2 regions of the Corynebacterium sp. c7Ub_26 genome follow, and region 1 is predicted to be linked to the other one. Evidence: predicted binding sites of a transcription regulator. Region 1 holds the regulator's gene; the other holds the start of a gene.
What was found. Region 1 encodes LexA, which represses DNA repair genes until DNA is damaged. Its sites were predicted from a motif close to CGAACANNTGTTCG; they were not measured.
Positions count from the first base shown of each region.

Region 2: the regulator LexA is predicted to act here: its motif matches at 9,465-9,478, upstream of ACWORE_RS03955 (SAV_6107 family HEPN domain-containing protein).

Region 1 covers NZ_JBSNBL010000001.1:633,409-648,721, reverse strand. Annotated here, with positions in the region: gene ACWORE_RS02745 (MFS transporter) at 1-1,065, shown strand, start outside; gene ACWORE_RS02740 (ABC transporter substrate-binding protein) at 1,062-2,606, shown strand; gene ACWORE_RS02735 (ABC transporter permease subunit) at 2,669-4,384, shown strand; gene hrpA (ATP-dependent RNA helicase HrpA) at 4,478-8,704, shown strand; gene nrdR (transcriptional regulator NrdR) at 8,735-9,187, opposite strand; gene lexA (transcriptional repressor LexA) at 9,980-10,714, shown strand; gene ptsP (phosphoenolpyruvate--protein phosphotransferase) at 10,834-12,516, opposite strand; gene ACWORE_RS02710 (DeoR/GlpR family DNA-binding transcription regulator) at 12,837-13,616, shown strand; gene ACWORE_RS02705 (1-phosphofructokinase family hexose kinase) at 13,693-14,847, shown strand; gene ACWORE_RS02700 (PTS fructose transporter subunit IIABC) at 14,844-15,313, shown strand, end outside.
Region 2 covers NZ_JBSNBL010000002.1:126,326-141,638, forward strand. Annotated here, with positions in the region: gene ACWORE_RS03920 (UDP-N-acetylmuramoyl-tripeptide--D-alanyl-D-alanine ligase) at 1-746, opposite strand, end outside; gene ACWORE_RS03925 (UDP-N-acetylmuramoyl-L-alanyl-D-glutamate--2,6-diaminopimelate ligase) at 799-2,379, opposite strand; gene ACWORE_RS03930 (peptidoglycan D,D-transpeptidase FtsI family protein) at 2,456-4,378, opposite strand; gene ACWORE_RS03935 (hypothetical protein) at 4,590-5,489, opposite strand; gene rsmH (16S rRNA (cytosine(1402)-N(4))-methyltransferase RsmH) at 5,486-6,658, opposite strand; gene mraZ (division/cell wall cluster transcriptional repressor MraZ) at 6,860-7,291, opposite strand; gene ACWORE_RS03950 (DUF3040 domain-containing protein) at 8,311-8,703, opposite strand; gene ACWORE_RS03955 (SAV_6107 family HEPN domain-containing protein) at 8,911-9,303, opposite strand; gene ACWORE_RS03960 (GNAT family N-acetyltransferase) at 9,554-10,165, shown strand; gene ACWORE_RS03965 (methylenetetrahydrofolate reductase) at 10,182-11,201, opposite strand; gene ACWORE_RS03970 (polyprenyl synthetase family protein) at 11,437-12,522, shown strand; gene crtI (phytoene desaturase family protein) at 12,519-14,255, shown strand; gene ACWORE_RS03980 (alpha-(1->6)-mannopyranosyltransferase A) at 14,252-15,313, shown strand, end outside.

The DNA.
Region 1 (15,313 bases):
ACAACCGGCATGACCAGCCATTACGCCACGGTCAATGGAAAGAGCGACAATCTGGCCAACACATGGTCACTCGTCGGATTCATAGGCGGCGTCGTCATTATTGGCTTTGCTGCCGCATTGTTCTCTCCCGCCGTCGAAACGTCATTGGCCGACTCAGGCGCACGCCTCGAAGCCCAAGGAACGAGCACGAGAGCCCACATCTTTGCCTTAGATTCCGCCTATTCAACCGTCGGCTCTGGACTAGGCCCGCTTATTGGAGCACTGCTCCTTCCTCTCGGGTTCGACATTTGCTGCTACGCGGCAGCTGCGATCTTCGTCTTTTTGGGCATCACTCACTTGATCATGCTCCCCACCTCAGTCCACCCAGCCCGGCGCGGACCGATCACACAAGACTGGAGCCATGTCCTCCGAGATCGCCGTTTTCTCGTTCTCGCAGCGGCATATTCCATGAGTCTCGTCGCCTATAACCAGATGTATCTGTCCCTGCCTGTGGAATTGACGCGAGGGACGGGGTCGGATCAATCGATGGGAATCATGTTCCTCATTGCTGGGGTGTGGGTCATCATTCTCCAAGTCCCGCTGGCTCGGATAGCGGCTCGGTATAGCCCCACGCGGGCGGTAGCCGCTGGTTTTCTCATCATGGCTAGCTCGTTCACCATCGTCGCAGTGTGCGCACCGTGGTCCCGGAGCTTAGCTCCCGCCATCGCCTTCGTCGTCGTTCTCAATGTGGGAAACATGATTGTCAGCCCGATCGCGCGCGACCTCGTTGGAGTACACGCGAAGAACATCAAGTTGGGTACGTACTACGGGGTCCTCAATTCGGTTGGTGGGGCGGCCGTTCTCATCACTTCGCCGCTTCTCGGAAAGCTTTTAAACAGTGCCTACCATCCCACGCAATCAGCAATGATTCCGTGGATCGTTCTTGCTGCCGGGATGGTGGGTGCTGCCATCACTATTTACGTGTGGGGCCGACGCACGGCGAGGCTTTTACAACAGCCACGTCATGCCGACGCGCCTGACAACTCATCACAATTAACTGATCAGATAGAGGAGTTCTCATCATGAAACGACTGTCGCTATTACTTGCCGTCCCTGTGGCAGCGACTGTGCTCACGGGATGCTTCAATAATTCGGACTCAACCGGTAACGACGGGGCAACAATCGGATTGGCCTTTGCCCCGGTGGCAAGTATGTCGCCCTATTCCGACGACGCCGTTCTAGCCAGTCGGATGGGTGTCGGGGAAACGCTAGTCACGTTAGGAGAGAATGGCGATGTTATGCCGTCATTGGCTGAGTCATGGTCGGATGATTCCCCACGGTCGGTAACCTTCCACCTCCGTAGCGCTAAGTTCCATGACGGAAAGCCGCTGACCGCTCAAGCTGCGGCCACCAGTCTCACCCACGCGTGGAACGCCACCAACCGGCCGAAAGCCCTTGGGAAAGCCAACCTTACATTTGACGCTTCCGACGACCACACGTTGGTGGTGACGTCAGAAAAGGACGATCCCATCCTGATTCAGCGATTCGCCGACCCGGGAACAATGATTCTGTCACCTGATGCTTTCACCGGCGATGCCAAGAAAGATGGGGAAAAGAACGACGGTAAGGACGCAGAAGCAAAAGAGGGTCCCTCTGATGCTGCACCGGACTTGGTGAAACACGGAACCGGACCATTTTCACTCGACAAAAAAGCTAGCTCGACCCAAGCGGATCTGAAGGCGAATGACGATTACTGGGGCGGCAAGCCGAAGCTCAATTCAGTCACCGTCAAGTTCATGACCGATGCGAGTGCCCGTACTGCTGCTTTCCGTTCAGGAGAGGTGCAACTCGCGACGGCTATTCCTACCTCCCAGGTTTCGGAGATTGAAAAGTCGGCGGGCGAGATCAAGTCAACGCCACTTCCCCGCGCAGTCCTTCTCCACCTCAATACGAAGAAGGGGGTATTCACCGATCCCGGTTTACGGGCAGCAGCGCAGGAGGCCATCAACAGCAAAGCCATCACGGACTCTGTGTTTGAAGGAAAAGCAGATGCTGCAACCGACCACCTGTTCAATCCGGCTGAAGAATGGGCACGTACCCCGGATGACGCATCCAAGAGCGCTGTTCCTGCTACGCAACCATCACAGCAGAAGATCAAGCTTGCCACCTGGACTGAGCGTGGCGAACTGCCAGAAGTCGCATCGATTGTTGCTGACCAGCTACGCCACGCAGGCTTCGTCGTAGATGTGACGACCAAGGATTACGATTCACTCGAAAGTAGCCTCCTTGACGGCCAATTTGATGCTGTTATTGGGAGTCGTAACTACCTCATCGGTGCAGCCGACCCCGTTTCCTACCTGCAGTCCGACTACACGTGCGACGGCACATACAACTTGTCGCAGCTGTGCGATCCGGAGATTGATGAACAAATCTCGCGGGCAGATGCTACCTCTGATTTCAATGAGCGACGCACGCTCGCGACCGAAGCGGGAGCGCGCATCGTGGCTGACAATGCGGTTGTCCCCGTCGCCTACCCGCGTGGCTACGTTGCGATGAAGGGCATGAAAGACGTCAGCGTGGATTCCTTTGAGCGACAATTGCTCACTGCTAAGAGTCAGCGTGACTAGTTCATCGACGCACCCGCACCAATCCCCCTTGTCACTCCTACGGATCCTCTATACCCCTCATCATGCCTTCACGACACCGTCCTACGTGCTCGTACCGCTCCATCCTGGGCCTCACAAGAACAACTGTCCTCATCGTGCTCGGAGGACTGCTGTTTGCTGCCGTCCTTCCATGGCTTTCCGGGCGCGATATCGCGGTGTCTGTCTTTCGAGCACGTGAGTCAGAACGGACTCCAGATCCGGAAGTCATAGAAAATATTCGGAATGAACTGGATTTGCCGTCGAACCCCATCGAAGATATTCAGCGATTCTTTATCGGCTTCGTCCATCTGGATTTCGGTGTCTCATGGGTAAATCCATCCAACTCTGCATGGAACACTGTCTTGGCAGGGTTTGGTCCATCTGTCTTCTTAGCAGGAACGGCCACTCTACTGGGCACCATGATCGCGTGCGCTCTGATCTGGCCACGGGTTAACGCTTATTCACAGGGACGCAGATCCCACGCAGGTCTATTATCGAGCGCGGTTTTATCCTCCGTCCCTGAATTTGTCCTCGCTAGTCTGCTGATCAGCTTCATTGCCATTCAGCTGGGATACTTGCCCGCGACCGGGTGGGATGGCCTCCGCTACGCAATTCTTCCGGTCATCTCCCTCACCATCCCCATCTCAGGAATGCTCTCACGCATTCTGCTCATCGCCGTGGACACAGCAGCGACCGAGCCTTGGGTCAGAACCTGGTTGGTAAACGGGATACCCGGTTACCGAGTTCGCAGAAGCCTCATCCGACGAGGTTTTGCGACATTAACGCCACAAATCTTCCTCTTTTTCGCTGGAACCTTAGCGTCAACAGCCCTCGTGGAGAACATTTTTTCCATTCCTGGAATCGGACGGATCGCTGTCCAAGCGGCAACCCACCAAGACGTGCCCGTCATGCAAGCACTCCTGACCTTAGTTCTCTTCATCGGTGTAGCGTGCGGGTTTCTCTCGAGATGCATCCATTACTTCATGATGCGTCCGATTGCTCAGTCACACGAAGCCGGGCTCTCCCATGGACAACCACATATCGATGTCGGGTGGGTGCCGCCACTCGTGGCGATCATCCCGTTAATAGTCGCGCTCGTCGTCGGCAGTTTTCGATCCTCGGCTATCACACCCACCGCTCGCTTGGAGTCTCCCTCTATGACGCATCCACTGGGCACTGATCAGGTAGGACGAGATGTACTTGTCAGAATGGCCGACGGAGCAATACCCACCGTCGGAATCGCTCTTATCACGACGGTGGTCTGCGTGGTCATTGGTGTCATCATCGGCCTCAGTGGGGACTGGGCACGCGTCCTCGGTGATACGTTAAACGCTCTCCCCGCTGTTTTTATCGGACTGGTTATTGCCTCCGTGTTTGGAACCTCTGTATGGACAGCAGCTGTGGCCGTCATGGCTGTCGGCTGGATTCCGATAGCAGCACATTGCAGTGCGTTAGCCCTCGACATACGACATCAAGGTCACTACGAGTGGGCCCGAGATAGTGGCGCCGGACGATGGAGATTACTCATCGTCCACACCATCCCCTTCGTTGTACCCGCTGTACTCCGCCACGGTGCGACTCGTCTAGGGCATAATATTTTGGCTCTTGCCGGACTGGCGTTTCTTGGTATCGGCGCCAGGCACGATTCTCAGCGAAGCCGCTCCCTATGCAGACCGGGCCCTATGGTTTGCCCTCTCCCCCACATGTGCCCTCATCCTGGTCGGGCTATCGACGACTCTCCTTGCCGACCATATCGTTAGCCGACGCCGTTCTTAATTGCCGGATGCGTAATCGCCGGCCGAGCAGCCAGCAGCCGAAGCAAGCATCGTCGTCCAGGTAGACTGTGGGAAGTCATGACGAACAAATCCAACCGCCACACCACCGATGCTCGGACGACAACCACGTCGACACCCGACACAATCCCCAGTGCCCCATCACGCAAAGAACTCTATGCTCAGCTCAGCGAGATCAGCGCGGCTGATGAGCACCGGTTTCGTCGTCGTCTGAAAAAAGCCCGATCTGACCGGGCCCGGCACGCCATCGCTCGTGACTTAGCAGTGGCACGGACTCAATTCGCCGCAAAAATCGCAACGCTTCCGACTATCACGTATCCCCCTGATCTACCCGTAACCCAGCGAGTCGACGACATTGCTGACGCTATCCGAACACACCAGGTCATTATCGTCGCTGGTGAAACCGGGTCGGGGAAAACAACGCAGATACCCAAAATTTGTTTAGCCTTAGGGCGTGGTCGGAAAGGCATGATCGGGCATACCCAGCCGAGGCGGTTGGCTGCGCGTACAGTAGCCGAACGAATCGCCAGTGAGGTTGGCCAAGATATCGGCCAAAGTGTCGGATACGCCATCCGTTTTGATGACCGCGTCGGCCCCTCAACAGCCATCAAGCTCATGACCGACGGCATTCTCCTGGCAGAAATGCAACGTGACCGGCTTCTGCGGGCTTATGACACGATCATTATTGACGAGGCCCACGAACGAAGCCTCAACATCGATTTCATTTTGGGCTATATCAAGCGACTATTGCCACAACGCCCAGATCTCAAGGTCATTATCACCTCCGCGACGATCGACCCTGAAAAATTCGCACGCCACTTTGCGGATGCGGAGGGAAATCCGGCACCCATTATCGAGGTCTCGGGGCGAACCTACCCCGTTGAAATTCGGTACCGGCCCCCGTATATCGAACGCGAGCGGAAGGATGGCTCCGTCGAGCGGATAGAAAAAGACCCGCAGGAGGCTGTGTGTGAAGCATGTGAGGAGCTCATGGCCGCCGGCCCTGGAGATATTCTTTGTTTCTTCCCCAGTGAACGCGACATTCGCGAAGCTCATGACGCCATCGAGGCGAAGAAATGGCCTGGTGTTGAGGTCACTCCGCTTTTCGGGCGCCTATCCAACGCGGAACAGCACCGCGTCTTCAGTCCGCACCGCGGCCGTCGGATCGTACTTGCAACCAACATCGCTGAGACATCGTTAACCGTTCCCGGGATTCATTATGTTGTCGACACCGGAACGGCACGCATTTCTCGCTACTCGACTCGGACGAAAGTCCAACGACTACCCATCGAACCAATTAGTCAGGCGAGCGCGAATCAGCGATCAGGCCGTTCCGGTCGTATAGCGAAAGGCATTGCTATACGGCTGTATTCCGAAGAAGACTTCAATTCGAGGCCAGAATTCACCGACCCCGAGGTTTTGCGTACCAATCTCGCCAGCGTGATCATCACGATGACCTCGTTGAAACTTGGCGATATCAACGAGTTCCCTTTCATCGATCCGCCAGAACCACGAGCTATTCGCGACGGCATGATGGTGCTTCACGAACTCGGCGCTTTAGGCGAGGGCGAGCGCGATGGCTCCCCGGTGTTGTCCTCCATCGGTCGCGAAATCTCCCGTATCCCCGTCGACCCCCGGCTAGCTCGAATGCTCGTTGAAGCCCATCACCGCGATGTCGTGGAAGCTACTTCTGTCGTGATCGCCGCATTATCTATTCAAGATGTCCGCGAACGCCCGACTGACCACGAGCCCCAAGCGGATCAGGCTCATGCACGGTTCAAGGACACGGATAGCGACTTTGTGTCGTACCTCCGCCTATGGGCATATCTCACGAGCATCAAAAAAGAATTGTCGGGCAATGCGTTCCGGAAGCGATGTCGCGCAGAATACCTTCACTACATGCGGGTCCGCGAATGGATGGATTTCGTTCGACAACTGCGTCGAGTCACCGAAGACCTGTCGTGGTCATGGGACCAGAATCGTCTTACTCCTGTCATACCTCATAACGACGAACCGTCGACGCCTTCCAAGAAAGAGCGCTCGCGCCCGAACAAAAAGGCGAAATCACAGAACAATAACGCGCATCCCGATATGCCGATGATCACCGTCGATCACGGTGGGCTGCACCGATCTATTCTCTCCGGGCTTCTCTCTCAAATTGGCCTACGCAGCGATGTGAGAAAGGAATATCAGGGCACTCGGGGGACGCGGTTCTTCATTTTCCCTGGCTCATCGCTGCATCAAAAGCAGCCTCAGTGGCTGATGGCTGCGGAAATCGTCGAGACTTCACGAATGTTCGCGCGTGATGCTGCCGCGATCCAACCGCGCTGGATTGAAGAGCAGGCATCGGATTTACTGCGCCATCAATATTCAGAACCTCACTGGTCACGCAAACGATCTGCAGCAATGGCATACCAGCGGTCAACCCTCTGGGGTTTACCGGTTGTCACTGATCGGCCGACCTCGTACCACCGCATCAACCCGCGCGAAGCCAGAGAGATCTTCATCCGCAGTGCCCTCGTCGAAGGTAATTGGGTTACGCGACACAAGTTCTTTCACCACAATCGCGACAAGCTAGCCACTGCCGGAGAGCTTGAGGAAAAGACGCGTCGCCGTGACCTACTTATCGACGACGACACTCTATACGATTTCTATGATTCGCGGATCCCGACCTCGGTAACGACGGGACGCCACTTCGATGCGTGGTGGAAGAAGGAATCGAAAAAAGATCCGCATCTCCTTGATTTCGATCCGGATAAGCTTCTCCATCCCGAAGCGCACACCATTAGCGAGGACGATTTTCCGGACCGATGGCGAGCCCATTCCACCGACGTCGAGCTGACGTACAAATTCGAACCAGGCGAAGACGACGACGGGGTCAGTGTGCGGATTCCGCTCCCCATTATTGGGTCATTATCGTGGGCTGATCGGTTCGACTGGAACGTCCCCGGATTACGAAGCGAACTAGTGACGGCACTTATCCGCACTCTCCCGAAGCCGCTGAGAACCACTGTTGTTCCTGCTCCCGACTTCGCACGGCGGGCCATCGAGATGATGCATCCGTACGAGCAGCCACTCACGGACTCACTCGCTGACGCTCTCAGAGCGGTGGGAGGCTCGGGCATGACTTCTTCAGACTTCGACGTCGCTAAGCTTCCTCTTCACTTGAGGATGAATTTCCAAGTTATCGATAGACACGGGAAGGTCATCGATCAAGATCGAGATCTGGATGCCTTGAAGAAGCGGCAAAGTTCGGCGGCAACGCAGGCAATGTCTGCCGCGTTCAAGCGAAGCAAAGTCGGTTCGGCTCTTTCTCGAGGTCATTCCCACGACGATGGTTCGGCTCAAGACTTGCCACGGACGCAGGCTGATTCCCGAAATGGCACCGCCCGCCGTTCCAGGGAGGACGCGACGACTGTTCCTGATCTCGGGAAGGTGTATGCGGAATGGACTGACAAGGGCATCGGTACTCTCCCCGAGAGCGTTCAAACCACGATCGACGGGCAGCCAACAACAGCGTATCCAGCGCTTAAGGTCACGTCGAAGGGAATTGAGGTGGTGACCTCCGCCTCTCAGGCCACTGCTAAATCCATGATGTTCACTGCAGTACTCACCTTGTTAGTGCAGTCCATCAAGATCAATGAGAACCAAGCAGTGAAGGGACTACCGCTACAGCAGCGAGTAGCGGTAGAGCACTATCCCCATGGGGGCTTGTGCGGACTGGTTAACGACTGCCGAGTTGCGGCGATCAAGGACGCTCTGGTGGAGCACGGCGTCATCGAGCGATCTCCGGATGCCTTTGAAGCCCTACAAAAAGAAATGGCGCACTCTATTCCTGCAGCAACGCGGCGCATGGTTGTGGCCATGGCACCAGGGCTCGTCGCGTATGAGTCCATGGCCGAAGAGATCAAGAAGTGGGACGGGCCAGCTATCGACGATATTAAACGTCAGCTGAATATTCTCCTTCCTCCTAATGCGGTGACACGATATGGCACCGGTCATTTCAAGCACCTTCAGCGGTATATGAAAGCGGTCGAGATTCGTCTGGAAAACATGGAGCGTGACCCCGACCGAGACGCCGACGGCCAGGAAGAGATTAACAACCTTGAACGCGCGTTCCGCTCAAAGCTGAAAGGACTGCCTCAACAGCGAGCAAACTCCTCCGCAGCACGAGCCATCATTTTCTCCCTACAAGAACTACGCGTCCAACTGTTCGCAGAGCGGTTAGGCACCGCGCAGAAAGTGTCCCCCCAAAGAATTACTAAAGCGATCAAAAAGCTCCGTTAGGTCTTGGGCGATCTGATGGCTACCTATTCCCTACTGTGAACGCCGTGCCTTGAATTCTGTGATCTCCCGTTCGAAGTCCTCCATGCTGCTAAATGACTTGTACACGGAGGCGAAACGCATATAGGCGACTTCGTCGAGTTTCCGTAGAGGCTCTAGTACTGCAAGACCTACATCGTTTGAGTTAACCCGTGAACCTCCTTGAGCACGCAAATCGATTTCCACTTCTTGGGCAAGGAGTTTTAACGCGTCGTCAGAGACATTTCTCCCTTGACAAGCACGTCGGACACCGCGGATTAACTTGTCTTTACTAAAGTCCTCTGTCACGCCGTTCCGTTTTTCAACCAACAACACAGATTTCTCGACAGTGGTGAAACGACCCTGGCACTTAGTGCACTGCCGCCGCCGACGAGTGACAAAGCCATTTTCCACGGTCCGCGAATCAATCACCCGAGACTGTGGGTGGTGACAAAACGGGCAAAACACGACGATGATCTCCTATCTACACGGATAACGCCGGAAAACACCGCCAGTATATTAACCCTCACCAGAGGGCGTGACGATCACTGATTGACTGTATGGTGTTTCCTGGTTCATGCCCGCATCCCGCGGTTCTTCCCAGGCGTAATACAGGCTCGCACCCATGAGCAAACCGATTACGACACTGTACGCTGCGATTCTACGTCGCTCAGGAAAAACTGACCGTCTACACGGTTGGGCATATCTTCTCGACGGGTACGCCCTAACGGCAGGACCTCCCCGATGAGCTCTGGGATGAGGTCGGTTTTTCTCCACTACTCTACGGGTGGTGGCAGGCTCTGCATGCCCATTCTTACGTGATACATGGCGTTGGACGGGCTGAGCTGGATAACGGCGGGTCAATGTCGGGATTTGTGTAGGCATGGGACATCCTTTCGACAATGTCGCGAATAAAAAATAATCGAACATCTCATCCCTCATTGAGGGACATCGCCATGACATCATGAAGGCCGGACATAAGAGCACATCACAGCTCATAATTCGAACACTAAAACCCGTTTACCTAGCATACAAGTATGTTTTATTCGAACACGTGCCACCTAATAGAGGTTTGTCATTGTCGTAACTCGCCGGTATTCACGACGACTTTTCCCTAACAACGTGCTAAGTCATCGAACGCACGTCCACGTGCCGTGGGGTGATGTAAACTGATCTCAACGCCGCGTACCAGGCGCACAGTACGGCCAAAAACTTCAGCCATAAGGACCTCTAGATCTAGAACTGGGAGAGACCAGCCCCATGCCTGCAAAGAAATCCCGGAAGTCAACGAAGCCTGACATGGATTCATTGACGGACCGGCAACATCGCATCATCGACGTTATTCATGATGCAATTGTGCTGCGTGGCTACCCGCCGAGCATTCGAGAAATCGGCCAGGCCGCTGGCCTGACCTCGACATCATCGGTGGCATACCAACTCAAAGAGCTCGAGCGTAAAGGATTTCTCCGGCGAGACCCGAATAAACCTCGAGCAGTGGGGCTGAAGATCGCGGATCCGACGAAACCTGCTGGGGCCTCATCGCTGCACCACGCGGATGAAGAATCCACGCCATCTGCATCGGATGAATGCGCGAACAGCGATATTGAGTCCAACCACCCCACCCCTGTCTTTATTCCGACGATCGGTCGGATTGCTGCAGGTACGCCGATCCTGGCAGAACAAGAAGTTACCGACGAGTTTCCTCTCCCCCGAGAACTTACTGGCGAAGGGGACTTATACATCTTGTCGGTTGTCGGTGAATCCATGAGAGACGCCGGAATCCTAGACGGTGATTATGTCGTCGTGCGCTCACAAAATGTGGCCGAGATCGGTGATTTCGTCGTCGCGATGATTGATGGAAATGCGACGGTCAAGGAATTCCACCGGGACCGAACCGGAGTGTGGCTACTGCCCCACAACGATGCGCTCGATCCGATCCCCGGTGATGAGGCAACTATTCTCGGCAAGGTCGTCACAGTTCTTCGATCACTGTGACGCGCGCCAACAACCCACCCCTAATTAACTAAGCCGAATTACCTAGCGACGATCCCCCCGGGCCGGAGCAGGAAAGCAATCCCGCTCCGGCACTGTGTTCCTACACAGCTTCTGCATCTTTAGACAGCGTCAGCAGCTGCTTTCTTCGCGTCGACGGCGGACGTAGCGGCAACCGCAGCGGCCGCCATCTTCTGGCATTCCTCGAGGGTGCGATCGCCAACCTGAGCACCCACACCCGCAGCAGAAGGAGCGGCAACGGACAACGAGTTCACGCCCAAGCCCGTCAAGACGCAGGCAAGAAGCGGATCGGAAGCTGCCTCGCCACAGACTCCGACGGGAGTTTTCGTCTCCGCGCCGGCCTCACAGACCATCTTGATGAGCCGCAAAACAGCAGGCTGCCACGGGTCATTGAGGTGAGCCAATGGGGAGGACAAGCGGTCAGCCGCCATCGTGTACTGAGTAAGGTCATTCGTTCCGATCGAAACGAAATCAATTTCCTGCATGATTTCCCGGGCACACAGCGCAACCGCAGGAACCTCAACCATGATCCCGGGCGTTAAGCCACGGTCGTGGCACATACCCGCATACCACCGAGCTTCGTCGGCAGTTGCCACCATCGGTGCCATCACCCAGGTCGGAGCGTCGCCGCGATCGTTATCCTCGACCGCTTTAGCGATCGCGTCCAACTGACGCTCCAGAATGTCCTGACGATCCCACGCGATGCGCACACCACGAACGCCAAGAGCCGGGTTGTCCTCTTCCTCCGCCTCGACGAAGGGAACGGGCTTATCCGACCCTGCATCGAGAGTACGAACAACGACCTTCCCCTTCGGGAAAGCATTCAGCACGCGACCATATGCCGCTGCCTGATCGTTGATCGACGGCTCCGTCGTCGAAGATAAGAAGAGAAGCTCAGTGCGGAACAGGCCCACTCCCTCAACGGCAGTCGACGCGGCCGACGCAGCCTGGGGACCATCCTGAACATTGGCTAATAACTGAACTCGGTGACCATCTTTAGTCTGAGCAGGGCCTTCCCAGTTTGCGATCTTCTCTGCAAGCTGCTCCCACTCATGAACTGCCTGCTTCGCGGCGTCCTCATCCGGGTTGACCGTGAGCTCTCCGGCAGCACCACTAATCATGCCTTCAGTCTCACCTGAGGAAATCTCAACATCGGTCGGTCCAGTTGCAACAACGCAAGGAATATTGAGCTGACGGGCAATAATTGCCGTGTGCGACGTCGGTCCACCACGACGCGTGACGATGCCGATGACTAAGTCCGGATTCAGCGTTGCCGTATCCGCGGGTGCGAGATCGTCGGCCCACAAGATAGATGGCGTTGTGAGGACCGGGAGTCCAGGCTCCGGAAGGTCCTGGAGGTGGGCCAAAACACGGTCGCGGACATCTTCCAGGTCGGCGACAAGCTCCGCAAAGACTCCCCCGTTGGCCGTAAACATTTCAACAAATGACGCGGTAGCAGTGACTGTTGCGTCGATCGCATTACGTCCCTGCTTGGTGGTCTTCTTAACTTTCCGACGCCAACCGCGGTCAGAAGCGAGCCCCGCAGTTGCATTAACAACATCTGCAGCGTGCCCCTCGAGGCTCTTGGCGCGTTCCTTGAGAGCCTCGGTGACTGCGTTAGCCGCTTGTTCAAAACGTTCGTATTCAGCCTCGCGCTGACCTTCGTCAACCTCAGCCCCAGCTTCCGGAACAGCGGGACGCGGGGCCACCACTGCGATTGGACCAAGGGCGACACCAGGTACTACGGCCTTACCTTTGATCACGGCAGTTTCTTGGGTGTCCATTAAAGTCGCTCCTCATGTCGGATTTCTTTAATCCAAGTCTAACGGGTGATTCCAGAAATATACCATCATTCAGAGTGGGAAAAGTCACAAAACTATGCCCGAATGCTCACGTTCACAGTAAAGTAAACGTAAAACCACAGAAAAGCCACTGATTGGATGGTCTCTTTATGTCCGATCGGGGGCATTCAGACACGGTCTGATGACCGTTTGAAAACGAAACGCGTACTCTTAGGAGCGAAGAAACATGAAGACAACGTAAAACCAACGAATCAAGCGCAGACTCAGCGTGAACCAGACGTGAAAGGACAAGTGACACAGACATGTATGCAGAGGAACGACGGAGACAAATCGCTTCTCTCACCGCCGTTGAAGGCCGCGTCAGCGTCACAGACTTGTCCGAACGATTCTCAGTGACAGCAGAAACGGTTCGTCGAGACCTTGCTCAACTCGATCGGGAAGGCGCTATCCATCGCGTGCACGGCGGTGCTGTGGCGTCCACCAATTTCCAGACATTAGAGCTGCCCATCGACAGTCGCGCAAGGGCCGCGTCCGGCGCTAAGGCCGCTATCGGCCGAACCGCAATGGATTACCTCCCACCACAAGGTGCAGGCATTTTTCTTGACGCGGGGACAACAACAGCGGTCTTGGCTAATCACATCGCGGATTTGTCGTCGGGACGCGGATGGCCCATCGTCACGAACTGTCTTCCCATTGCGATGAATCTGGCAAGCCGGAACTTAACCGATCTTCAGCTACTTGGTGGCCAAATTCGTGCGATTACCCAAGCTGTTGTGGGCGATACTGCGCTGCGTACGCTCGCGCTCATGCGTGCTGACGTTGCGTTTATTGGCACGAACGCGTTGACGATTGACCATGGCTTATCGACGGCTGACCCGCAGGAAGCAGCTGTCAAGAGAGCCATGATCACTAATGCCAATCGCGTTATAGCCATGTGCGATTCGTCGAAATTTGGCCGTGATTATCTGGTCAGCTTTGCTGCACTGAGTGATATTGACGTTCTCATCACTGACTCTGCCGCCCCGGAAAGTTTCCTTTCCCAACTTCGCGAACACGAGATCGATGTCGTCGTTGCACAGTAAGCGCGTGTAAAAGAGCTCGACGCTCTTACGAACACAACAGCGATGTCGATCCACCGCCACCATTTCTAGAGGAATAGTGTCTTCACACTCATCATCGCCGACTCCACAAGAAGGGGAAACACACGATGGCTCTAGTCCATCCGGCATTGAAGCATTAGATAGTCAGTCCTTGCGAATCCCCGACAATGCTGTCGTCACAGTGACCCCTAATCCCTGCATGGATCGCACGGCTGCAATATCCACCCCACTTGATCGAGGTGGAGTAAACAGGATCACTGACGTTACCGATGTACCAGCCGGCAAAGGCATCAACGTAGCGATGGCTACCTACAGGGCCGACGAACCAACCGTCGCCATTGCCCCGGCATCTGCAGGCGATCCATTTACTTCTTTAGTTCATAAAACAGGTCTCAGTTTTGTATCGACACCAGCTGACCATCCCGTCCGCGTCAATCTCACTGTCACGGAACCCGATGGCACGACGACGAAACTGAATGAGCCAGGCAATCCTCTTGAGCCTGACCACGTCGACACGCTGACCCGAGTGATTTCGCAAGTCGCGCAGCGTGCATCATGGATTGTCCTCTCCGGTTCACTGCCACCTGGACTGCCTACATCGTGGTACGCCGACATGGTCGGAGCGATTCGTAAGAGCGCCGACGGGCACGACGTCAAAATAGCGGTCGACACGTCAGATAAACCGCTTGAGGAACTCGGTGCCCGGATTCTGAAGGATCCGACTGTGGCCCCCGATCTTCTGAAACCTAATGGGTTCGAAATCGGCCAGATCCTCGGCCTCGACGGGAAAAACATTGAACACGAGGCATCACAAGGAAATCTCAAGCCCGCGACAGAAGCTGTGCAGCTTTTGGTTGACCACGGCGTACGTTATGTCCTGCTCACACTCGGTGCGTCGGGCGCGGTCTTAGCTACCCAACAAGGGACCTGGTACGCCTCTCCGCCTCCCATCACTCCGGTGAGTACTGTCGGAGCGGGTGATTCAAGCTTGGCCGGCTTCATTATCGGTACCCAAAGACGCGGTCACAGTAACGGAAAGAGCTCAGCTACAGACAGTTCAGTTGAGAAAACTGCACTTCAATACGCTGTAGCCTATGGCTCTGCGGCAACGTCGCTGCCCGGAACGACAATCCCCTTTCCCTCCCAAACACAACCTGAATCCGTCACCGTCATGGCTGGCGCTGGAGCAACAGCCTTGAAAGGAGTGTCATGACATCATCGAGCGGTTCCGGATCTACTCCGAACAAACCGACACAAAAAGAAACAGCACCAGCGGAGGGAACGCAGGCGAACTCCTCGGAGCCTCCCGTAATCACCCCGGACCTCATCATGCTTGACGTGGGTCCCGGTGACACCAAGGAAGCTGTTATTAAAGCTTTGGCTTCACATGCAGCGGTAGCCGGTCGCGCTGATGACGCCGAGGGGCTGACCTCTGACGCCTTGACTCGTGAATCGAAGTCAGCCACGGGTGTGCCTGGTGGCGTGGCAATTCCGCACTGCCGCACCAGCCATGTGGAAGTTCCGACGCTGACCTTCGCGCGACTCTCGAAGCCTGTTGATTTCGGTTCTGCCGATGGACCCGCCGACCTGGTTTTCCTTATCTCCGCTCCGATGGGCGGAGGGAAAGCACACCTGCGGATCCTGTCGAAATTAGCCCGTAGCTTGGTCAAAGCCTCCTT
Region 2 (15,313 bases), on a different contig from region 1:
TCGGCGTTAAGTATGGCAACGCCACCGTCGTCAGCTGACGGCAACGCTTCGACGAGTTCACCTTTGGCTTGGGCAATGGCCTCGCGGGATCCAAATTCGCCCAGATGAGCGGTACCAACGTTAAGGACTGCACCAATCGTCGGAGGCGCAATCCGCGCCAAGTGAGCGATGTGGCCGATTCCGCGGGCACTCATTTCAGCGACTAAGAATCGCGTCGATTCGGTGCATCGCAAGGCGGTGTAGGGGTGCCCAATTTCGTTATTAAAGGACCCGGGTGGTGCCACCGTCTCCCCTTGCGTCCGAAGGATCGTCGCAATCATGTCCTTTGTCGATGTTTTCCCGGCGGAACCCGTCACACCGATCACACGTAGGCCATGGTGAGCGACTAATTCGGTGACCGTGTGGTGGGCAAGCTTGCTGAGGGCAGCCAATGCCGCCTCGCCTTCCCCATCGCGGTCATATTCCAGCGCAGTGGCATTAGTTTCCACGTGCTCAACGTGAGGAATGATGACGGCAGGTACACCCATATCACGTGATAGCAGGGCGAGGGTAGCACCGTCTTTAATGGCTTGGGCGGCGAAATCGTGGCCATTGACTCGGGCACCCGGCAATGCCAGAAATACTGAACCAGGGGCAATCTTCCGCGAATCGAATTCGACGGGCCCTGGTACTACCGCGTCGGGGTCAATATTGACAAGATATCCGCCGGTAATATCCGCGAGACGCCCCGCCGTCATGGGAATCATGGTTGGCTACCTCTTTCACTACGCCCGTACATGTGATGGCACATAACTACTTTTATTTCTCCACCGAGCTATTGAGTTTATCGTCGATGCTTCGCCGCGTTTCGACCCGATCGTCAAATGGATGAGTTGTATCACCAATCAGCTGACCAGTTTCATGCCCTTTACCTGAGACAATAACTGCGTCACCGGGCTGGGCCCATTGGATCGCTGCACGGATCGCTTCTCTGCGATCACCGATCTCACGGATGGTAGGCCGATGCTCCGAACCCTCTGTTTTTACTTTATTGTGAGGTTCGTCCGCACGGTCAACACTTGCATGGTCAGCAACTTCCTGCGCCCCTGCCACGACTTGTTGCCGTATGGAAGCTGGATCTTCACTACGCGGATTATCATCGGTGACAATAACTAGATCGCTACGTAGCGCTGCTTCACGTCCCATGATGGGGCGTTTCGAATGATCCCGATCTCCGCCGGCCCCCACGACAATGGCAATCCGGCCCCGCACATGTGCACGAAGCGTATCCAAGACGGCCGCAATCGCCCCCGGCTTATGGGCGTAATCCACGACGGCCATATAATCCTGGCCACAATCAATACGTTCTAATCGGCCGGGCACGGTCACCGTCGAGAGCCCTTCAATGGCGTCCTCGGCTTTCATCCCGGTCTTCACGAGAAGCCCCATCGCCAACATCGCATTAGCGACGTTAAAACGGCCGGGCATCGGTATATGTAACGTCATCTCATTCGCGCCGAAGCCATACAGCTCGGCGGTCTGCACACCGTTATCCATGACGGAGGAAGGCCCAGCCCACACATCCGGCTGAAGCGATGCGTCATGTTTCGACGCAGCTTCCGTCGACACTGTGAAAGGATGAGGCAGCATCGTCGCTAATCTCTGCCCCCACGCATCATCAATACATACGACGGCGGTCTCCGCATGCAGAGGCGAATCCTCCTTGAAGAGCCGAGCCTTGGTCTGGAAATAATCCTCCATCGTGGGGTGGAAATCGAGGTGATCCTGGGACAAATTAGTAAATCCCGCGACGGAGAAATGGGTTCCCAAAACACGACCCAACGCAATCGCGTGACTGGAAACCTCCATGACCACGTGCGTCACGCCTCGCTTTTTCATCATCGCGAAAAGTGCTTGAAGATTAGGAGCTTCGGGGGTGGTGAGAGTCGAAGGAACCTTCTCCCCATTAATCCTGGTACCCGTGGTACCGATCAGCCCGGTTGAAATGCCGTGATGAAGGAGGGCAGCTTCGACCATATAACTCGTCGTGGTCTTACCTGCTGTCCCGGTAATACCGATCACCGTCAAGTCGCGGGAAGGATGATCATAAACAGCCGACGACACCGCCCCGAGCACGGCGCGAACATCATCAACGACGATAATCGGCAGGTCCTCACGCGTGACCTTTTCTACCCCATCGTGATCAGTCAAGACTGCTGCTGCTGATGAGGAGTCCGCAAATTGTGCGCCATGGACATGGAGTCCAGGTACTCCGGCAAAGAGCCCACCCTCTGGCAAAGCTTGAGCATTAAGCCCAATATCCGTGACGACGAGGTCCGGGTCATCAGCTCGAATGAGGCGGCCACCCGATATTTCCGCAAGTTCTTGCAGCGTTGCCATGACAATCTCCTTGATCACGATCTAGACGGCGAAGGATAACGCGATAAACGATGTTTCCGACAGTAGAAATCTTGAGCTACCCTGCCTGCAACAAGAGGGTGTCACCTGGTTCTTTCGACGGCGGAACGTTGTAGCGGTTAAGCGCCCACGATGCGATGTCGTGGAACAGCGGCGCTGCCGACTGACCACCTTCACCATGAACGCCACGGGCCGGGTTATTCAGCATGATGGCAACGACGAAGCGTGGGTCGTCGGCCGGGGCAATCCCGGCGAATGTGATCCAGTACTTCGAATTGGAATATGCACCGGTGTCCGGGTCAACCTGTTGGGCCGTTCCGGTCTTACCTGCAATTTGATACCCATCGATGGCCGCGCCGGGTCCTGTCCCCTGCTGGTTTCCGCTGTCCTTCTGGACAACCCCGCGGAACATGTTGCGGACCGTTCGTGCCGTCTGGGCACTCACCACCCGCGTTTCGGCGGGAGCGTCAGTGGATACTTCTTTTCCGTCGGGGTCTTTAATGCTCTTCACGATTCGGGGTTCTATGCGCACCCCGTCATTGGCGATGGTTTGGTAGATGCTCGCCATCTGAAGGAGGGATGTTGAAAAGCCCTGGCCGATGGGGAGGTTCGCAAATGTACCGGCGGCCCACTGGGAGCGCGGAGGCAGAAATCCGCTGGTCTCGTTGGGCAGTTCGACTCCCGTTGCCTGTCCAATCCCGAATTTATTCAGGTAATTATTAAACGAATCTGGCCCGACCCGCTGCGCAAGCATCAAAGTTCCGACGTTCGACGACTTGCTGAAAATACCTGTCGTGGTGTACGGAGTGACGCCGTGATCCCACGCATCCTTGACAGTGACGCCGGAATCGTTAATTGAGCCTGGCACCTGCAGTACTTCGTCGGGCGTGGTTTTTTTATCCTCGATCGACGCGGCGGCGGTGATGACCTTGCCGACCGATCCCGGTTCGAAGGGATTGCTTATCGTCCGATCACCAAACTGCTTGCCTTCTTTCAGCTGCTTCTCGATGTCGCCGTTCGGGTCAATCGTTCCCGTCGTAGCCATGGACAATACGTGGCCTGACTTGGCGTCGAGCACCACCGCACTAGCGTCCTCTGCACCGGAATTGGCCTTGGCTTGTTCCAGACTCTGCTGCACGAAAGTCTGCATGTCGTTATCCAAGGTCAGCTGATAGCTATCGCCATCAATCGCCGGGTGTTCATCGCGACGAGAACCAGGGATTGCCATCCCTTGGGCGGCTATATCGACGGTGTAACTCCCGTTCGTCCCCTGGAGGTCAGAGTCCTGCGAGAGCTCTAACCCGAACTGTCCCGATCCGTCCTGGCTTATCTTGCCGAGAACATTTTCGCCGATAGCGCCATTCGGGTACTGGCGGACGTCTTGTCGCTCCGCAGTGATCTCTGGATACTTCTTAACGATTTTTTCCGCTTTATCAGGATCCACGTTGCGGACCAGAACGGAATAATCATCATCGGAGGTTAATTTCTTCTCAATATCCTCCGACTTCACATCATCCGCTTTGCCGTCGTCACCAATCATCCGAGGAAGATCGTCGGCAATATCCTTCATCCGCTGGTCAGGATCTGGGTAACTATCGGGGTTAATCTCATGCCGCTTCTCCATGAAGCTGCGCAGTTCATTCGGATGCACGGACAGCAGTGACGATTCCATGGTGTAGGCAAGATCCTCACCATTGGTGTCGGTGATAGTCCCTCGTCGGGCCGGTTCGGCGATTTTTACCCGACGCTGTTCTTGGGCCTGCGACGACAAGTTCGGTCCGATGATGAGCTGGACCCATACAAGCCGCAAAATAAGGACGATCAGTAAAGCGATAATGATCGCCCGAAGAAGATTGAGGCGCCGCATGGCTGCCTTGGCGCCTGTTATTAACGATGTCCCCGCCATGCTGTTACGTAGCGGTGCATCAGGAGAGCTCCCTGTTCTGGGATTCCGGGGCCGACGAGATGAACTGTTACTCATGGATTCTCCGGTCCCCCTTCTCATGCCTCATTTACCTGATCACCACATACTTTCTACAGATTACTGCCGCCACCTCAAGGTGGGCGATGTTCCGCACTCGCATCCGGAGCCCTCGCAAAATAGTACACAAGCAACCTGACACATCCGGTTCACCTCACACCGCCCAGTCTGACCTGCGACGATCCACAGATCAGATCATGTCCGGACAGTCCTAGGGAGTCGGCGCGGCAGCCTCGCCAGCCGGTGCAGCTTCCGGCGCAGGGTTGGCGCCTTCCGCCTGGCCTGCAGGCAATGGGGCTTCGCGATCAAGTCCTTCACCCTGACTAGCAGCCTGGTTATCGCCCCGCGCCGCTACTGCCCCAGCCGTATTGTCCTGGTACGGAGCCAATTGCGCTGGTCGATTGTTGTCACGGCCTGACGAGGAAGAAGACGTAGCAGACCTTGACGTATTTTTCGTTTTCTCGGGATCCGACGAGGCCTTCGCCTTGGGATCCGCACCGCTATTAATGTCGTGAATCTCATGAGTCTTTGAGGGATCGGCGGCTCTATTCTCAACCACGGAACCGTCGGGATTGACGGTCATAATCCCCGGCTGATCAGGAACAACCATGCCGTCCTCCGAGGCCTTCTTGGCGACTTCTGAGTCCGAGCTCGCGTTCTTGACGTCGCGATGCAGTCCTTCCAACTCGTTATCCAGAGTTGTCTTCTGGTCTTTCGCTTTCTGAATGGCGAACGACTGCTGCGTCGTCACTCCGGAAAGGTACATCGTGACACCCACGCCGACGCCGATAAACAAGATACATACGACGATGAACTGGATCGTGGTCCTCTTGACTCGTCGTTCTTCGGAAACGACGCGTCGGCCTCGGACGGAAATGACCTGACGAGATCCCATTCTCTTCGCGGCGCTCGTCCTCTTTTTCCGTGCTACGGACGTACTCGAGGAGCGGAGGCTATTTCCTTCCCGACGCGACCGAACCGGCGTTTCTGCTCGTCGGTCACGTGAGGTGGTCCGCGTCAACATCGCCGTAGAGGCACGCCCCGCGGTATCGACGTCATGATCGTGGCTTGCCCGTCGAGCTGCTGTTCCAGCCCCTGTCAAGGTAGTCATTGTTCTCCTTCGACGTCTTCGCGGTGTGAAATGCTCTGTTGTGCGGAAGAGACCAGCTGTTCTCTTCCCATTAGGCGGGCCTCGTGCCGGAATTCTGGTCGAGCTGAATATGTGGTGGATGATCCCGAAGCCCTCGCTGGAGTACTGCCCGGCGGCGGGCTCGAGTGCGAGTAGCCCGTTCTCTCTACGGCACGGACGCGGACCGAATGTGCGCGCGGATTCTTATCATTCTCCTGCTCATCGGCCTTTTCCGAACCCCGCGTTACCAAGTGAAAATCGGGGGCACTGTTGGGCAGATCGATAGGAAGTCCCGGAGGGGTCTTCGATTCTGTCAGCTCCGCCAGTTCCCTCTTTACAATTTTGTCTTCAAGGCTTTGGTAGCTCATGAACACTGCCCGTCCACCAAGGTGGAGGTAGGAGCAGACTTTCGGAATGACGCGACGCAAAGCATCCAGCTCAGCATTGACCTCAACGCGCAAAGCTTGAAAGGTCCTCTTCGCCGGATGGCCCCCATGACGGCGGGCCGACGCCGGAATTGTTGCGTAGATCAGTTCCACTAACCGCTGCGACGTGGTCCAGGGTTCCTTCTCACGTTCACGAACAATGGCGCGAGCAAGAGGCCCAGCAAAGCGTTCATCGCCATATGTTTTTAAGATGCGAGCCAGCTCGCCGTGGCTATACGTATTAAGGACATCGGCAGCGGTTTTGCCCGTCGACGTATCCATCCGCATGTCCAGCGGACCGTCGTCGCGGTAGGTAAAACCCCGGTCCACCTGATCTAGTTGCATCGACGACACCCCAAGATCAAAGAAACCGGCGCTAAGACCGTGAGCGTGAAAAGCGTCGACAACTGGGTGATGAGCATCGTCTAATGCCTCATCGAAGTTGTCGAAACGGGCATGCACTGGGTAGAACCGGCCCTGGAATCGAGACAGCCGCTCAGTGGTTCGGGATAGTTCCTTCTTGTCTCGGTCAACCCCGATGACCATTGCCGACGGGAAACGCTCCAGGAAAGATTCGGTGTGCCCGCCAGCTCCGAGGGTGCCGTCGAGAATGACGGATGGTGCCGACTTCTCTGATGGTTCTGTGACCGTGGGAGCTATCAGCTCAACCATGCGTTCCAGCATGACGGGAACGTGACCATGCGTACCAGTGTGGCGGTCGGCCATTGTCCCCTCTTTCATCGTCGCGGTCAGAATATTGGGTGGTCGTGGTGATGGAGAGGAATGTAAACAGGGCCCTACCCGCTCAGTGCCTGGTGTTGGGGAAGTACATCAGGATCTAAACGGGCAGAGGCCTGCACACATTCCTTACACTCGCTGTAGATCATTGCGACGGTCGACCATGTGGGTGGTGAACTCAAGGAGTCCTTAGAGGAAGTCCATGAAGGCAGCGTCGCCACCGTTGGCGTAGCTTTCTTCATGTTCGGCTTGGTACCGATTCCACGACTCCGCATTCCAGATTTCGACGAAGTCAACAGAACCAATCACGACGCATTCTTTGCTTAACCCTGCGTAGCGACGATGATCAGGCGAAATCGTTATTCGCCCATGACCATCAACAGATTGTTCATCCGCGCTGGCCGCTAAGTTACGCACAAATGCGCGAGCCTCCGGGTTCGTTCGAGATGCAGCAGCAGCTTTACGAGCGCGTTCGAGGAACACGTCCCGCGGGTAGATGGCTAGTGAATGGTCTTGGCCTTTCGTCACCATCAAGCCGTCTGCTAACTCATCACGAAACTTGGCCGGAAGAGTCAAGCGTCCTTTGTCGTCCATCTTGGGGGTGAAAGTACCGAAGAACATGACCTTCGGACTCCTTCCCTCAACATCGACGATCCACATCCAGTCGAGTGCCATGTCGTTATCAGCGCCGGCCGCCAACAACGACAGTCATCTACAGAATTAGTGCGACGGACTTACCTTGTCCGCCAATGGCACCCACTTTAACCCACTCTGCCCCACAACGCACCATTGGCACGACGCTTTCAGCAAATCTTTAGCTTTTTTTCATTATGACAACACGACCCAATCACGAGCCGCACTGTTGATACTACGCTATTTTACTCCGTTGACGTGCATAAACCCGTGATAGATTGGTATAACAGCCGACGCTAGGAACGTCGATCAAACCTCTTCGCAGGGAGTCGCCATTCAACCCCGACGAGGGCACACCCGCGCCGACCGCACGCAATGTGCAGCCGAAAAACATACCTGAGTCGTGCCACTTCCAGCACATAAGTCCATTCATTCCCCATCAGTCAGAGAAATAACGACATTTTTAGCGAAAAGCTGAGAATCAGCGAGCCAGAGTGGGGCAAAGTGGGGGAATTCTAATTACTGAACCGAACATACGGGTTATACGACAAAACTGTTGGTGGTGGATGTGATCTGCTCAAGACAGAGCACACCGTCGGATAGGAGGATCGGCTCGATAAGCTGCCGGTAGTCACTGGTGGTTTCGCGTGCGCATCACCACCAGGTGATGGCGTGGTCGATTCTTGAACAGGGAACCACGACATCATTGCCTCGTAACACAGGTCGGGTGCAGCACCGTGTATTTCTGGTCAAAAGAGGCGGATATATGGTTGCCGGGCACATATTTTTCATTTCTGCCTAGATCACAGGCCAGAAATCACCGGGCTCGAATACACTTTCTGTCGTATTACCCGAACATACGAAAAAGCCCTGGTGGTGAGCTTGTACACTCACCACCAGGGCTGCAGTGTCTTGTTAGACAGTTTTACGTTGTATGGGAAGCCTTGCGCCGAAGCTTCGACCCCCATACGCAAAACTCAGTTCACATATGGGAATCACAATGAGTTTTAGCGCTCGAAACGTCGACGGAAATTCTCTTCCATGCCGCCCGGTCGGCTACTCAAAGACGACTTACGAGCTTTCCGCTGCTTCTTCGCCGTTTTGTCGGAACGATCCCCCACTGTGAGTTTCGACGAGCGGTCACCACGTAATCCGATCACGCCGGCGGCGAACATCACCAAGAACCCGGCAACCGACATCACAACAAACCACAGGCTCGCTTGCGATAGAGCTATTCCGCCTACAAGTAAGACGAGGCCAAGGACCAGCAGAGCAACGACTTTGACGAAGGCGCCACCACGCTGGATTGACCCGACGTTTTTACCAAAGTCTGGGTCTTCCTGATACAGAGCATTCTCGATTTCGTCGAGGACACGCTGCTCTTGCTCTGAGAGGGCCACAACTCCTCCATCTTCCATGAAAGTACCGTTTTCTACCTGGCATAACGCAACAGGTGCCAAAACAGTTCCGTTTATAACCTCATTGTAACCACCATGTACCCCCATTTCTCCACCCCGGTGCACGCAACAATGAATGCCGTCATTTTCAATCCCCGGAAGGCGCTACCCACACCCCTTTTGAGTCAACTTCGTTAAGCCCTCCAGGCTTTAAGCTGCAGCCGGTATCCATGCATACCGATCATTCACAGCAGCGCGGAAATCCAAGACGAGCTGCTCAAAATGCTCGATATAAGCAACCGTCAGGGAGGGGGATAATCCCAACCGGACTCGTTCCTTGATAGGCGAATACTTTCGGAAGACATCTGCCCACGGGCTCAGCTGTCCGCCATAACGTGCAAGCAGAGTCCACGCATCACCCTTGGGCTTCCTTTTACGGCTCGCGATAGCATCTTCAATAACAGCTCCAGCGAGTCGGAGCGCTGCGTAATAAGAGTCCAGCAAGCGTCGTTCCAATTCATCCTGGCTGACGTCGTCAGTCTTGTTAGCCAGTAATGCATCCGCTTTCCTGAGAAAACTTACCGTTGCCGCGTTCATCATCATCCACTCCTTGGAGCCGTCGTCTCTACACTTTCGAGCAAGCACTGCAGTTACCGAACAGCGTCGCTACCCAGCGATGTCTTTTTCGAGCGCCTATTTCCTTGTTGACACTTGACACACTACGAAGAGGTGCGGACATAAGAGTCGAACAAAACTAGAAAATTCGCACATACATTCGAAATCGACAGCAGGTAACTCCCCGCTTCTCCCGGTTAACTCCCCCACCCCGGTTCGCGCATGGTTTCATTAAAGAATGCCCATCACTTTCACGACGTTGACCGCAGCGCAATTTCGTCGACGAGTCCCCGAAATGGTCTCTATTTATATCCGTGCGATGGGCTACAGCTCCACTATCTCGGGCGCGCGACAATCGGCATGGAACACACACTCGCGATATCTTGGCTTCCACTCCGTGGCTGCTATCGAGCATCCCGCAGGAGAGGAACCAAATCCTAAAGATCCCACACAGCCTATCCGTGGTTTTATCTACGGTTATCGGGGCGGCAACGGACAATGGTGGAATACGCAGGTCAAAGCAGCTCTCATGGTTGCCGGAGTTCCGCCGTCTCTACGCATTCAGCTCCTGGACAACTACACGGAACTCACCGAAATTCACGTGGACCCGTCGTGGCAAGGTAACAATATTGGCCGACGATTGTTGACTATCTTTGCGGACAGCCTCACGAGCCAGCGGCTGCTCCTGTCCACCCCCGAAGTCACCAGTGAAAACAACCGCGCATTCCACCTCTACCGACGACTAGGATTCACCGACGTCGTTCGGAATATGCACTTCCCCGGTGATCCGCGTCCGTTTGCAATCCTTGGCAGCCGGCTACCCCTTGGGGACAACTCATCACTGATTTAACAACGCACTGTAGAGGTCATCGAACCGCATCATGACCGTGATCAGTCCCCCACGCCGGAGCCATCCCTAAATTGTGCAGCACTTCCTGCGTCGCACGCGCAAAGTTCAACGTCATAAAGTGCAGGTCAGGCGCACCTTCACTAATCAGACGCTCCGCCATCGCCGTCGTATGAGCAATCCCGATCTTCCGAATTTCCTGGCGGACGCGCGGATCAGAAGGATCACCAGTGGCAGTAGCTTTTTCCAGCCGTTCCTCAAGATCTGCCGGAACACGGCACCCCGCCAATTCACGCTGCCTGCGAAGAGACTTCAGCGAGGTGATCGGCATGAGCCCAGGAATCACCGGTTTAGCACCGTGAACCGGATCCGCCGCAGCGAGTCGATCCCGAAGACGCAGGTAATACTCGACATCAAAGAACATTTGAGTAATGGAATAGCTCGCGCCGGCCCGAAGTTTCGCAATCGTATAGGCGGTGTCCGAATCCAGATCGGTGGCACGATAGTGCTTATCAGGAAACGACGCGATACCAATCTCAAATTGCCGCTGTGTATCGCACTCTTGAATGAGCTTGATCAGGTCGATGGTATATTCCAAACCACCCGGCGTGAGGACCCATTCACCCGTGGGATCTCCTGGCGGATCTCCGCGCAACGCCAAAATATTCGTTAGTCCGCATTCCTGATAGCTTGCGATAATCTCCTTCAACTCATCCACCGTGTGCTGCACCAACGTCAAATGAACGAGCGTCGTTAGGGGAGTATGTGCCAGCTCCTGACCGATCCGAATAGTACGGCTACGGCTCGAACCACCTGCTCCGTAGGTCACCGACACAAAGCTCGCACCAAGATCGTGGAATGTCGCCGCGGCATCATTGAGACGACGTTCCGCAGCGTCATCACGCGGGGGCATAAATTCCACGGAAAACGGCACAGGGCCCGGCGTCGGCAAGGAAATAGCCTGGGAAATCGGGACTTGTTGATAAATAGGCCGAGGTGGACGATTCGTGGGCGTATGCGCCGAGTTGGGCGAGGACATAAATAGGTATCTTAGAAAAAGAAAGGTGCGACAACCAGTAAAACTGTCAGGTAATGGCGCGACAAATACGTCGGTGTTGGATCCACGGTGTTGGTCATGGTGATCAACCGGGTTAGCTCGGCGCGTCCATGGTGTCGTGTAGTTTTACCTTTATGCTCCTCAACCGCCCATATCCCATACGTGAATCGTGAGTGAGTTCGCTATCGTGACTGATCAAATAGGTGCTACACCATCTATGCCGCGTTCTGTTGACGACGTACCCCGCTGTGTCGTCGCGCACCTTAATGAGTTCTTCATGGCGCGTCAGTCAGCCATGAAAGCCATTTCCCCCGTGGCAGACGAAGCAATGACCGCCCTCACCGATTTTACGATCAACGGCGGCAAACGGATCCGGCCAACATTTGCCTGGTTGGGGTGGATGGGATCCTTGCACTTGACGTTCTCGGACGCAGCAGATCATCCGGATGCTGACGCCGTCCTGCATGCGGTCTCCTCGTTGGAGCTCTTGCAGTCCTGTGCTCTGATCCACGACGACATCATCGATTCATCGGCAACACGACGCGGAATGCCCACCGTTCACGAGCACTTCAAGCAGTCACATTCAGCCCACGCGTGGCATGGTCGAGGAGAAAACTACGGGAATGCGGTCGCGATTCTCATCGGCGATCTAGCCCTGAGCTGGGCAGATGACATGTTCATGGAGGCTGCATTACCTCCCACCCAGCGCGATCGTGCGTGGCAGCCCTGGCAAGACATGCGCACGGAAGTGGTTTGTGGACAAATCATGGATGTCACTGCTGAGGCTCAGGGGGACGGTTCGTTGCGTACAGCAGAGCGGGTCAACCGATATAAGACGGCGGCATACACCGTGGAGCGTCCACTCCATATTGGAGCCGCTCTGGCGGGAGCACCGCAGGACACGGCGACAGCGCTGCGCACTTTTGGACGTGACATCGGTGTGGCGTTCCAGTTACGCGATGACCAGCTGGGTGTTTTCGGCGATCCTGAGGTCACTGGGAAACCTTCCGGAGATGACCTGCGCGAAGGAAAGCGCACCACCTTACTGGCTCTCACGCTGGACAATGTCTCGGAGTCGGATCGCGAGACAGTGGAATCTAGTTTGGGCCAGCCCTTAAGTGAGCGGGACGTTGATCATTTACGCGCGATTATCAAAAAATCCGGCGCCTATGACCGCGTTGAAAAGCAGATCGATAGCTTAGTGACATCCGCCGTCCACGCGCTCGCCGACGCGCGCATATCTGACGACGCACACCGCGCATTGAGGTCGATGGCTATTTTCTCGACGGAGCGCCGTCGATGAGCACATCTTTTCTTTCTCATTACTTGTCGACGCCCCGGCGCGCGGTATCAGGCCGAACCGACCGTGTAGTTGTGGTGGGGGCTGGGTTGTCTGGACTGGCTGCGGCGGTGTTGCTGGCTGGCTCCGGGCGTTCAGTAACGGTGGTGGAGAGAGAGGACCACGTGGGCGGACGCGCTGCAACCGAGACGGTCTCTACTCCCCTGGGAGATGTCCGCGTCGATACGGGAGCGACGGTGGTGACGATGCCGCGGCTCGTTGATGAGATTCTGGCATCTGTGGGGCTATCGACGGGTGACCTCGCGCCTGATTTTTCATATCAGCGTTTGTCTCCGGCGTATCATGCATTGTTTTCGTCGGGCCGACATCTCGACGTCTTCGCTGACGGAGTTGGTGAGGAGGACGCTCAGGAGGCAGCTGCCGGGAGCGATAGCCGGCTGGACGATGAGATCCGTCGGTTTGCCCGAGAGAAGTTTGACGACGTACCCCACCGCAGCAGCAATGCGAACCGCGATGAGTTCACTGAATCCCGTGTTACGGGTGTGCGGGGTTATCGCCTGTGGGCGCAGTCAATGTTCGACGCGTGCTTTTCGCACTTGATGAACGCCGATTTTGATTCAGTGTGGGACCTTGTTCGCACCCGCGAATCGACGCAGAGTTTGGCGCGAGTTGCGCGTCGTGGTGGCTTCGGCTCCTTGGGCCGGGCAGCAGAGCGCTACCTCTCTGATGATGAACTTCGGAAGGTGTTCTCATTTCAGGCTCTGTACGCGGGGGTTCCGCCCAAGAAGGCTCGTGCTGTGTACGCAACGATTTCCCATATGGATACCGGGATGGGGGTCTTCTATCCGACTCGTGGGCCACATGGTTCCGGGGTCGGCGCCCTATGCGACATTCTCGCAGCGGCACTCAAGCAGTCCGGCGGTGAGCTCATGCTCAACACACGGGTCACTTCATTGAGCCACGCCTCTCACGGAGCCGGATCCTCCACACCTCATTCCGACAGAATTCATGCGGTCGAGACAACTCAGGGCACGTTGCCTACCGACGTCGTTATTACGACATGTGACATCCCTGAGCTCGATACCATCTCGGGCCGACGGGGCCGTCGGACTATGAGGTGGTCTCCCTCCGCATTCGTGATGCACGGCGCCATCCCTCGTCAGGTCGCACGCCACTGGCCTGGTGGGCACCACACCATCTCTTTCGGGAAGGAGTGGGATCGTACATTTTCGGAGATCACGGCTCCTCACGGTCGTGGCCGCCTCATGTCCGATCCGTCGCTCTTGGTTACTCGTCCTGCCTGTTCAGCACCGGATTTAGTATCGACGTCGACGACGTCGCCTCATGTTCCTATTGAACCGGTCAGTGTTTTGGCACCGTGCCCCAACACTGAATCAGCCCACATCGACTGGTCGTCATTGGCTGCCTCCTATCAAGAGGATCTCCTATCCGTCCTGGAAGACCGCGGGTTCGAGGGCATCCGTGAGTCATTCGCCGTCGGGAAAGTGGATACACCCGAAACATGGTCTGCACTCGGGATGGGCGCAGGAACTCCTTTTGCCCCCGCTCATCTTTTCCGACAGACGGGGCCGTTTCGGTTCCGCAACTTCCCCGTACGTTCGTTTTCTAACCTGATTCACGCTGGTTCAAGTACGACACCTGGCGTTGGGGTCCCCACTGTTATCCTCTCAGGAGCGCTTGCAGCTGCTCGAATAACGCGAGGTGATCATCCATGAGCACCCCTTCACGCACGAACCCACTGCGTCGACCACTGTGGTTGGGGACGGTCGCGTCGATACTTCTGATGGTGTCGTCATGGAGTTCCGGGGCTCAGCGCACCCGCGGGGGAATCGTCCGGATGCTCAATCTGGACTGGATCATGTATGGCCATGTCAAGAACATCGGCTTCATCTTGTCCTGGGTCGCGTTGGGGCTGCTACTGTACTGCTGGTGCCTGTGGGGTCGTATTGTCTATCACGACAACACCCCCATCCGTGAATCGGTAAAGACGCTAGTGGGGTGGATAGTTCCGCTCCTTTTCGCGTCCCCGATGTACTCACGCGATGTCTATTCCTACCTGGTCCAGGGGTCAATGGTCCGCGATGGGTTTGATCCCTACAAGGATGGGGCTGCCGTCAATCCTGGGCCGATGCTGCTGGAAGTCAGCCCAGATTGGAGAAACACCACCACACCATACGGGCCACTTCATTTATGGATCGGCGACGGAATAACAACCCTAGTTGGATCCAATATCACCATCGGCGTTTTTCTCTACAAGTTCATCTCCGTCGCAGGATATGCCGCTATTGCATGGGCAGTGGTATCCATTACCCGGCATATCGGTGGGAATCCCGCGGTGGCCCTCTGGCTCGGTGTTGCCAACCCTGTTGTGTTCCTCCATCTGGTGGGAGGCATGCACAATGAATCAGTCATGGTTGCCTTTTCCTGCCTTGGGCTGGTTCTGGCTTTACGACGCCACCCACTGTGGGGTGCGCTGTTCATTGGCATCGGTTTTTCCCTGAAAGCGACGGCCCTCGTGACCCTCCCCTTCCTCATCTGGATCGCGATGCGGCAACGAGGAATCGCCCCCTCCACATGGTCACTCCACGACCCCCGAGGAACATTGACGCCACTGAAAAAAGCCGTTCCCGCATTCGTGTTCTACGGGATCACGACTGTCCTGATTGTATGCACGGTGTTGACCGCCATCACCTATGCGTCGGGGACCTCGTGGGGCTGGGTGTCTCAGCTCAGCGGAAATACGAAGGTCATCAACCTCTTAGCGCTCCCCAGC